Regions from separate parts of the Priestia sp. YIM B13552 genome, predicted to be linked through region 3. Evidence: riboswitches for the same ligand, from Rfam matches in the RefSeq annotation. Region 3 holds a riboswitch; each other region holds the start of a gene.
What was found. Region 3 has a riboswitch for cobalamin ahead of metE (5-methyltetrahydropteroyltriglutamate--homocysteine S-methyltransferase). Riboswitches for the same ligand answer to the same signal wherever they lie in the genome.

Region 1 (2,200 bases), on a different contig from region 3:
CTAAAACCGTTATGGTCTAAATAAGCTGAAACATTAGCACAATGATAAAAAAATCGTTTATAATGAAGTCAGACTTCTTACCATAGAATAGGGAGAAGGAACGAATAGATGTTGGAGGTAACATAATGAAACAATTTACGGAAGAAAAACAATTTCGCGAACAAATTAAGAACGAAACACTAAGCGTTGGGATTTTTACGACAACGTGGTGTCCTGATTGCAAACGTTTGGATATGTTCATTGATGAAATCGTTGACGAAAATACAGATAAAGCATGGTTTAAAATTGATAAGGATGAGTTTGAAGAACTTTCTGCTGAAAACAATGTAATGGGTATTCCTTCTCTTCTTGTATATAAAAACGGTGAAAAAATTGCACACTTGCACAGTGCAAATGCTAAAACGCCTGAAGCGGTCCGTGAATTTTTAGCAACTCTTTAATTCCTTAAGCTGCGAGAGCATTCTCGCAGCTTTTTTTGTGAGAATGGCTATTTCCATTTTTCCATGAGTGGGGTATACTAGGACAAGTGAATAATCGTAAAGCAATAAGGTCTCAATTTAAAGATTGAGTGAAAAGGGAAGTCTGGTGAAAAACCAGCGCGGTCCCGCCACTGTAAGCGCTCTGTGCGTAAGTCAGGAGACCTGCCTTATTGTTAGCTGTGAAACCTTCGAGGAAGGGTGAAGCAGGGTAATGAACATACATATCAAGTATAGTGAACGGATTCTTTTCCTGCTTATCTTGACGTTACCTGCTTTGCTTTCAATTGAAAGTAAAGCTTTTTTATTTTGAAGCTGCCTGCGAGCAGTATACATAGTCAAAGCGGAAAAACGGGATAGCGCTGCTTTTTGCATGATCATTTGCTTTTTCTTTAACGTGGAGGTTTCGTATTCACAATGAACAATATATAGGGGGAGTATTTAGATGAAAAAATGGCTTTCGTATTCCATTATTGCACTGTTAGTCATCGTACTTGCTGCATGCGGTGCAGGCAACCAAAGCAACAGTGATAAAAAAACGAAGCAAGATACGAAACAAACGTCACAAGCTGCATTTCCAGTGAAGGTAAAAGACGCGCGTGATAAAGAAATCACGTTGAAAAAACAGCCTAAGAAAATTGTTTCCTTAATGCCAAGTAATACGGAGATTGTATATGCCCTTGGCCTTGAAAAAAAATTAGTCGGTGTTACAAGCAACGATGATTATCCTAAAAGCGTAAAGAAAAAAGCGCAGGTAGGAGATATGAACGTTAATGCGGAAAAAGTTATTGCTTTAAATCCTGATTTAGTGCTGGCACACGCTTCAAGTATGGGCGTTTCGGATGAAGTATTTAAACAAATTGAAAGTGCGGGTATTCCGGTATTTGTTGTAAAAGATTCAACAACGTTTGATACGGTTTATGATTCTATTACGCAAATCGGTAAATTAACAGGTAAAACAAAAGAAGCTAATCAAACAATTAAAGACATGAAAGAAAAAGTAGCTTCAATTGAGAAAAAAGCAAAAACGATTTCAAAAGAAGATCGTAAAAAAGTATGGATAGAGGTATCAGGAGCTCCTGAGATTTATACAACAGGAAAAGGTACGTTCATGAACGAAATGCTTACTATGATCGGTGCGGATAACGTAGCAGCTAGTGAAAAGGGTTGGGTTAAGTTTTCTGAAGAGCAAGTTGTTAAGTTAAACCCTGACGTTATTATCGCAACGTATGATGCAGACAAAAATGAGATTATGAAGCGTCCCGCTTGGAGCAGCATGACTGCTGTAAAAGAGGGTAACATCGAGAAGGTTGATCAAAACAAAATCAATCGCTTAGGACCTCGTATTGTAGATGGCTTAGAGGACTTAGCAAAAGCAGTATACCCTGAGGTGTACAATAAATAAGAAGAGGGACCATATTCCAGTTCGAATTGAAAAGGGGATTGGTCCCTTTTCACATCTTAAAATTGAAGAACGGCCTGAGCTTTTAATCATGAAAACCGAGACTTCTTATAAAACATACAGCTCAGGGGTTTTAGGAACAGGCATTACGGAAACGGACACCTTTTACAATCGATTTGTTCACAAAGACTATTATTCAGATACTCCTTCTTTGGAGTATGAGCAATATTTGATGAAAGAAAATGTGCGCCATGAGCAAATCGTAGGGTTGATGACAGCCGTTTGGTTAAAAGAAAGAGCGGTTTACTGTTATGAAGGCTAC
Region 2 (2,200 bases), on a different contig from region 3:
ATTTTTAATACGAAACTGATGAGAGCTATTACCAACTTGTCTATTTTTCGAAAATCAGCTTATGACGAACAGTCTCAATATTATTAAGAAAAAGTCGCAAATACGCGGCTTTTTTTATTGGGGAATTTTTAATGTATTTAATACTTGTTTTTTAAAATTAAATTGTGTACAATTAAATAACAGAAACGATAAACAAAAAACTTTTAATAAAATTAATGAAAAAGAGGAGAGGTTTATACATGAAAGCTTTATATGAAACAACAGTCGTTAACACAGGTGGAAGAACAGGAGAAGTTCACTCTTTAGATAACATCTTTAACTTAGACGTTGCAACACCTCCAGCGCTTGGTGGAGAAGCAACAACAGCAACAAACCCAGAGCAGCTGTTTGCAGCTGGATACAGTGCTTGTTTCAACAGCGCGTTAGAATTTATGTTGAAAAAACATAACGTAGAAATCAAAAGCAGTGAAGTAAAAGCTACTGTTCAGCTGCTTCCTGATAAAGCTGATCAAGGAGTGAAAATTGGAGTAGCGCTTGAAGCTCATATTGAAGGCTTAGATTTAGAAACAGCGAAAAAATACGTAGACCTAGCTCACTCATACTGCCCGTATTCAAAAGCAATCAGCGGCAACGTAGACGTAACGGTAGAAGTAGTTTAATTGCTTTAAAAAGCCCTGCTAAGCATGTAAAGCTTAGCAGGGCTTTTTTATTTGAATTTTCTCTATTCATTTGTAAGCGGTACTAGTATAATGAGGAAGAAAATGAATCATTCGCACAGTTTAGGTGCTCTTACATAGCGTAAGAGGTAACAGGGAATCGAGTGCAAATCTCGAGCGGTCCAGCCACTGTAAGCAGGGAGTTTTCTATCTTATCGTCACTCAAAACGGGGAAGGCGGTAGAAAATGATGATCTCAAGCCAGGAGACCTACCTATTCTGTACACTTGACTCTTCTAGGAAAGAGGCGGTGTATCAAGGTACGCAGTGAGCAATTGCTGTTTATTTTCATATGCCGACACGTCCTCAATTTCTATAGAATTGAGGCTTTTTTACGTTTTATTTTAAAAAAAGGAGTGTAGGAAATGGAAGGTTTATCAGTTTTTTTACTTGTCTTTTTATTAGGAATCAGGCACGGATTGGATGCAGATCACTTAGCTTTTATTGACGGCCAGACCCGATATAATTGGAGAATGGGCAGCCGTTTTGCCCCTTGGGTCGGAACGCTGTTTTCACTAGGTCATGGAGGAATGGTGGCCGTCACGGCCGGGGTGCTGGGCGTGGTGATGAAGAATTTTACGTTTCCATCATATTTCGATCATTTTGCATCTTGGGTATCCATTATCTCTCTCTTTCTGATTGGAACATTAAACACATATCATTTGCTTCGAACTAAAAATAAAGAAGAAGAGTTTCAGCTGAGCGGATTAAAAGGGAAGTTTATTCCGAAAATCGCAAAAGGAACAACGAATCCTTTTTTAATTATTCTTGTAGGGGCATTGTTCGCTTTAGCAGCCGAAACGGTCAGTCAAACGGCCGTGTGGTCTCTAGCTGTAGGGAACGCAGGCAAGTATACGCCGCTTTTGTTGGGACTAGTGTTTATGTTTGGCATGATGCTTACAGATACAATCGATTCGATGATTGTACACAAAATGGTAAATGAATCGAGTAAATTTGGACAATCTGCTTCCCGCTTGATGGGCTGGGTTATTGTTGTCCTCGCGTATGGTGTGTCGTTCTATTTAGCATTCACTTTCTTTAACCCATGGGCCGAAGTAAACTTTGAAATGGTTGGCGTTATTCTGTTTATTTTCTTAGTGTCTATGTTTGTTTTTGTGAGTGTGAAGTCAAAAGGGAAAAATATTAAAATAAATGTCAATTAGTCAAACGAAACCTTTAATCTGTTGAAGATTGAAGCTTTTTTGTATGAATTTGTTGAAGTTTATGGCTATTTTCGGTCGGTTATGAATAAGTTAAAGTATTATCTGTATTTAAAGGATGGAAAATTGTCTGAAAACCATTATAATTAAGGATAATTTAAGGTCGTTATGTGAAACGTAGAACATAGTTATACGTACGATAAATAAAAGCATTTAATGCAAGCAGCAGGGGTTTTCTAGAGGAGGAATTGATTTGAGTCAGGTAATGGTAGAACAAAGCGTGTTTAGTTATTTAAAAGAACACGAACAAGAGATGCTCGAAGAT
Region 3 (2,200 bases):
TCGTTAAAAGCTGTTCGTCCAAATTTTCACGCCAAATGTTTCGTCCGTCAATCACTCCTGCTGCCAGCACTTTATCACTCGGAAAACCATATTTATTAAGAGCCGTGAGATTTTCGCCTCGGTCATGCACAAAGTCTAAACCGATTCCTTCAACAGGAAGAGACACAACTTCTTTGTAGTGATCAACGCTGTCAAAATACGTTTGCAAAATGATTTTTACATTCGGTGCCGCTTCCTTCAAAGTTTGATAGACTTCTGTGTAAAGTGCCAGGTCTTCTTTTGATAGCGTTGTAGATAAAATCGGCTCATCTATCTGTACCCACTCTACTCCTTCTGCCTGAAGCTCAGCTAAAATAGTCGCATACAGAGGAACAAATTGTTCAACTACTTCTTTAAACTCATTTTTTTTATATCCTTTTGACAGCTTCACAAATGTTACTGGACCTAAAATCACGGGCTTGCCTTCAATATTCAGCTTCTGTTTTGCTTCTTTGTAAAACTGAAGCGGGCGATTTTCTATAAGAGACGGCGTACATTCCTCAAGCTCTGGTACGATGTAGTGATAATTTGTGTTAAACCATTTTGTCATCGTAGAGGCTACCGCACCTTTTGTTCCTCGGGCGATGTCAAAATACGTTTCAAGCGATACCGGTCCTCCGTCATAATCAAAGCGCTTTGGCACTAGACCAAACATAGTCGCTGTATCTAGCACGTGATCGTATAAACTGAAATCGCCGACTGGAATTAATTCAATTCCTGCGTCACGCTGTTTTTTCAGATGCCCTAGACGAAGAGCTTCAATCTCCTGAAGAAAGATATCTTTCTCTAGCTTTCCTGCCCAAAACTGCTCAAGCGCTTTTTTCCATTCTCGTTTTTCACCAATTCTTGGATAACCTAAGTTTGAACTTTTTACACTGCTCATTTTTTCCACTCCCTGTATATTTTTTATCGGTAAACTAAAAAATCTCTCTTTTCGAAATGAAAAGAGAGATGATACGCATACTTAACTAAAGTTGAGATAGCCTGTTTTTCTCAACACGTATTCCTCACTCCTCTCTATATCCCGTAGAGCTTAAGTGCATACAACAGGCAGGTCTCCTGACTTAGGTTCATCGCTTCCTATCCCTTCCCATTTCAACATGAAACAGTGGTTAATAAGTTGCTCCCCATTACAGTGGCGGGACCGCGCCGGCTTTTCACCGGTCTTCCCTTTTAAGCTGCGTACATTCGTTACACAGCACCTGATGCATTTTTATAAAATTGTTCATTCAAAACATATTCACATAAAATAAAAAGCCTCTCTATCACGAATAGAGAGGCATAGTATCTATGAAATCCTCTCTTATTTTTCAAAGCTGTACGCTTTGCAGGATGTAGCACCTTTTCAACAAGAATGTTAAATGGTTGCCGGGCTTCACAGGGCCAGTCCCTCCGCCTCTCTCAATAAGAGTTTTAATTGTTTATAATATTTTGAATGTAGAGTCATCTTAACACCTTACATTTATGTTGTCAAAAGAAATTTCAAAAAAATTAGTTTTTAGGAGGCGCTGACGCTAACTTTTGCCTTAACAATTTGTAATCATCTTTTCGATGCGTTTCGATTAAATCTTTTGCTCCCTGGTGATATCCTGACGAATAAATGTACTCTACCGCTGTTTCGATAAGCTTTCTTTTTTCTTCGGCACACTCCCGGTCCATTAAGGGGAACAGTCTACCTAAAAGGTCATTTAAATCTTCCTTGATAAAACGATCAAGCCCTTCTTGCATCTTTTCGTTTGCCATGATTGCTCCTCCATTTGCTGTGTATGTTCTAAGCCTCTATAAGCAGGCATTTCACTGTAAATTCCAAGATAAAGTTAAGTCATTAAACAGTATATCAAGTGAATGTTTTTCTTTAATTACATATGTAATACAAATATATGACAAATATAGAGAATATATCATCATTCATTATCTATTATAACGTTTGACTGAGCCTTCTGCTACAAGGTTTCGTTAAGAGTTATGCACATTTTTCCAAAAGAGGTTGAGACATAACAAAATGAATTCAATCTAAAGGCAAATGGGATACATGAGCTGAATCGCTTGTGACACCGCAGTTGATTTCCGTACAAGACTTCGCTTTCCGCGGGCGGGCGCTGAGCCTCCTCGTCGCATACGCTCCTGCGAGGTCTCACCTGTTCCGCTTTTCCCGCAGGAG
Region 4 (2,200 bases), on a different contig from region 3:
GTCGAAGCTGTTTGCTTTACAGTCTCTTCTTGATCGAGAGCCCATGGTTCTGCTTCTTTTCGAAGTCGCTGATGCGGTCTTAGCGGCTGCTCCGTTTGGTTGAGGGTATATTTTCGCTGATATCCGCGCGGTGTAATCATTAAATCGTCGTAAAAGAACGTAGATGAATTTCCGACAACAACGGTAGTCAGCATGCCAATTTCATGATTTAACATGTCTTTTAAGTTGGTCATTACGACTTCTTCACGGTCACGATAAGCGCTTTTCACAAGACCAACAGGCGTATCAGGGGAACGATACTTTAATAGAATTCTTTGCGCTTCAACAATTTGTCTTGTTCGTCTTCCGCTCTTTGGGTTGTAAAAAGCCACTACAAAATCTGCTTGTGCAGCTGCTTCAATTCTTTTTTCGATTAGCTCCCAAGGCGTAAGGTGGTCACTTAAACTAATTGTACAAGCATCGTGCATCACGGGCGCTCCAAGGAGAGATGCGCATGAATTGATAGCCGAAATGCCAGGAATTACTTCCAGCTCTACGCCCGTTTCTTTTTTCCAGCCTTTTTCAATCAACACTTCATACACAAGGCCTGCCATTCCGTATACTCCCGCATCTCCGCTCGAAATGACAGCTACGGTTTTTCCTGCTTCAGCTTGCTTTACAGCTTCCTGTGCACGGCTTACTTCTTCGGTCATTCCCGTACTAATAATTTGCTGATTCGTTAACAGTCCTTGAATTAATTCCACATAGGTTTTGTAACCGATGATCATATCACTTTCTTGAATGGCTTCTCTTGCTCGCTGTGTAATATGTTCAAAGCTTCCCGGCCCAAATCCAATAACTAAAAGTTTACCTTTCATGCTAGCTCCTCCTTTATGCGTTACTTTTTACTTTGTCAATTCCTTCTATGGAGTCACTGTTTTCCGGAGAAACGAAACCATTTTGATCATATTCATAAATAAGCGATTCCTTTATACTGCAGCCTCCTGCTAAATGTTCTTCGACAATCCGATGAGCCACGGTTTCAGTGACCTGCTTGTACCAATCTCCTGAAGGATAGACGATAGCTACAGGAGCATCTTTGCATCGTCCGTTACAACGTGTACGCGTTGTATGAACCGTTTCATCCAAATCCAGTTCTGTCACTTTATTTCGAATAGCTTGCGTGGCTTCTTCTCCACCTTTTCTCATACAGCTGCTTCCATTACAAATCAATACGTGATGTTTTGTTCCATTTAAGTTCCACGTCGTCACACTCATTCGCTCCTTTACTAAAAAAAGCGCCTCTATCAATGATAGAGGCGCAGAAAAATTCAAACTAAGTTTTTGCACTTCCACCTATATCCCGTAGGGTAAGCTTCGCATTAGAAAAAGGCTGGTTTCCTGACTTCGATTCATCACTTGATTGCGCCTTCCCGAATACAGTGGCATATGCAATCAGCTCATCTTCACAGTGGCGGGTACCGCGCTGGCTTCACACCAGACTTCCCATTTAACGCAATGTGGACATTGCGCACCTTTTTTGCACGATATGTAGTTTTGCGATACGAGAAAAACCCGCTTCGCTAATATGCGAGCGGGTAAAACGTCAGAATAAGAGTGTACACGAATGCCACTTTAAGCCAACGTTTCCCTTCCCGCTCCCCGGAGAAATAGAAACTTCACAATAAAGACAGGTCTCCTGACTTGTGTATCATTCTACTTGAGAACCTTCCCGTGATTTTTCCACAGTGGTTATACTCGTTCGTCCACACTTACAGTTGCGGGGGCAGTACTGGTCTTTCACCAGTTTCCCTATTAAGCCTTCTTGGCATCTTTACTGTTGCTGTTTGATATATATGAACCTTTTAAACTATCAGAATAATAGAAGTAACTACCATATCATAGCGTACATTTTTTTTTATTTCAACTCTATTCTTTTTATAGGATATAAAGAGCCATAAAAAAACAAGAGCAAAAAATCAGCTCTTGTTTTTCTACTTATATAGCTACCAATGTTAAATGAGGATCATTATAATACACGACTTCTGAAAGAACTTTACAGCCATTTGTTTTGGCAAAAGCTTCTCTCGCCTGCTTTTCAGTTTCAAATTCAAACATTTTCATTTCTTTTCCAGCATATACCGTCAGTACCCACATGAAAAGATTCGCCTCCGATTATTGTAGTGATCGCTATATCCACATTATGACGAAACCATTTCCT

Region 1: linked by a shared signal. The riboswitch ahead of ACFX40_RS16350 (ABC transporter substrate-binding protein) and the one ahead of metE (5-methyltetrahydropteroyltriglutamate--homocysteine S-methyltransferase) in region 3 are both predicted to bind cobalamin.
Region 2: linked by a shared signal. The riboswitch ahead of ACFX40_RS23035 (HoxN/HupN/NixA family nickel/cobalt transporter) and the one ahead of metE (5-methyltetrahydropteroyltriglutamate--homocysteine S-methyltransferase) in region 3 are both predicted to bind cobalamin.
Region 4: linked by a shared signal. The riboswitch ahead of ACFX40_RS13105 ((2Fe-2S) ferredoxin domain-containing protein) and the one ahead of metE (5-methyltetrahydropteroyltriglutamate--homocysteine S-methyltransferase) in region 3 are both predicted to bind cobalamin.

Annotation. Positions count from the first base shown of each region.
Region 1 covers NZ_JBHZOU010000003.1:829,429-831,628, reverse strand. Annotated here, with positions in the region: gene ACFX40_RS16355 (thioredoxin family protein) at 126-440, shown strand; cobalamin riboswitch at 531-663, shown strand; gene ACFX40_RS16350 (ABC transporter substrate-binding protein) at 922-1,881, shown strand; gene ACFX40_RS16345 (adenosylcobinamide amidohydrolase) at 1,970-2,200, shown strand, end outside.
Region 2 covers NZ_JBHZOU010000007.1:64,775-66,974, forward strand. Annotated here, with positions in the region: gene ACFX40_RS23025 (undecaprenyl-diphosphatase) at 1-87, shown strand, start outside; gene ACFX40_RS23030 (organic hydroperoxide resistance protein) at 240-659, shown strand; cobalamin riboswitch at 765-947, shown strand; gene ACFX40_RS23035 (HoxN/HupN/NixA family nickel/cobalt transporter) at 1,081-1,878, shown strand; gene ACFX40_RS23040 (M20 family metallopeptidase) at 2,141-2,200, shown strand, end outside.
Region 3 covers NZ_JBHZOU010000005.1:340,586-342,785, forward strand. Annotated here, with positions in the region: gene metE (5-methyltetrahydropteroyltriglutamate--homocysteine S-methyltransferase) at 1-922, opposite strand, end outside; cobalamin riboswitch at 1,072-1,260, opposite strand; SAM riboswitch class I at 1,340-1,450, opposite strand; gene ACFX40_RS21105 (hypothetical protein) at 1,531-1,782, opposite strand; gene ACFX40_RS21110 (hypothetical protein) at 2,053-2,200, opposite strand, start outside.
Region 4 covers NZ_JBHZOU010000003.1:193,163-195,362, reverse strand. Annotated here, with positions in the region: gene cobJ (precorrin-3B C(17)-methyltransferase) at 1-857, opposite strand, end outside; gene ACFX40_RS13105 ((2Fe-2S) ferredoxin domain-containing protein) at 871-1,251, opposite strand; cobalamin riboswitch at 1,354-1,533, opposite strand; cobalamin riboswitch at 1,652-1,830, opposite strand; gene ACFX40_RS13100 (hypothetical protein) at 1,978-2,136, opposite strand.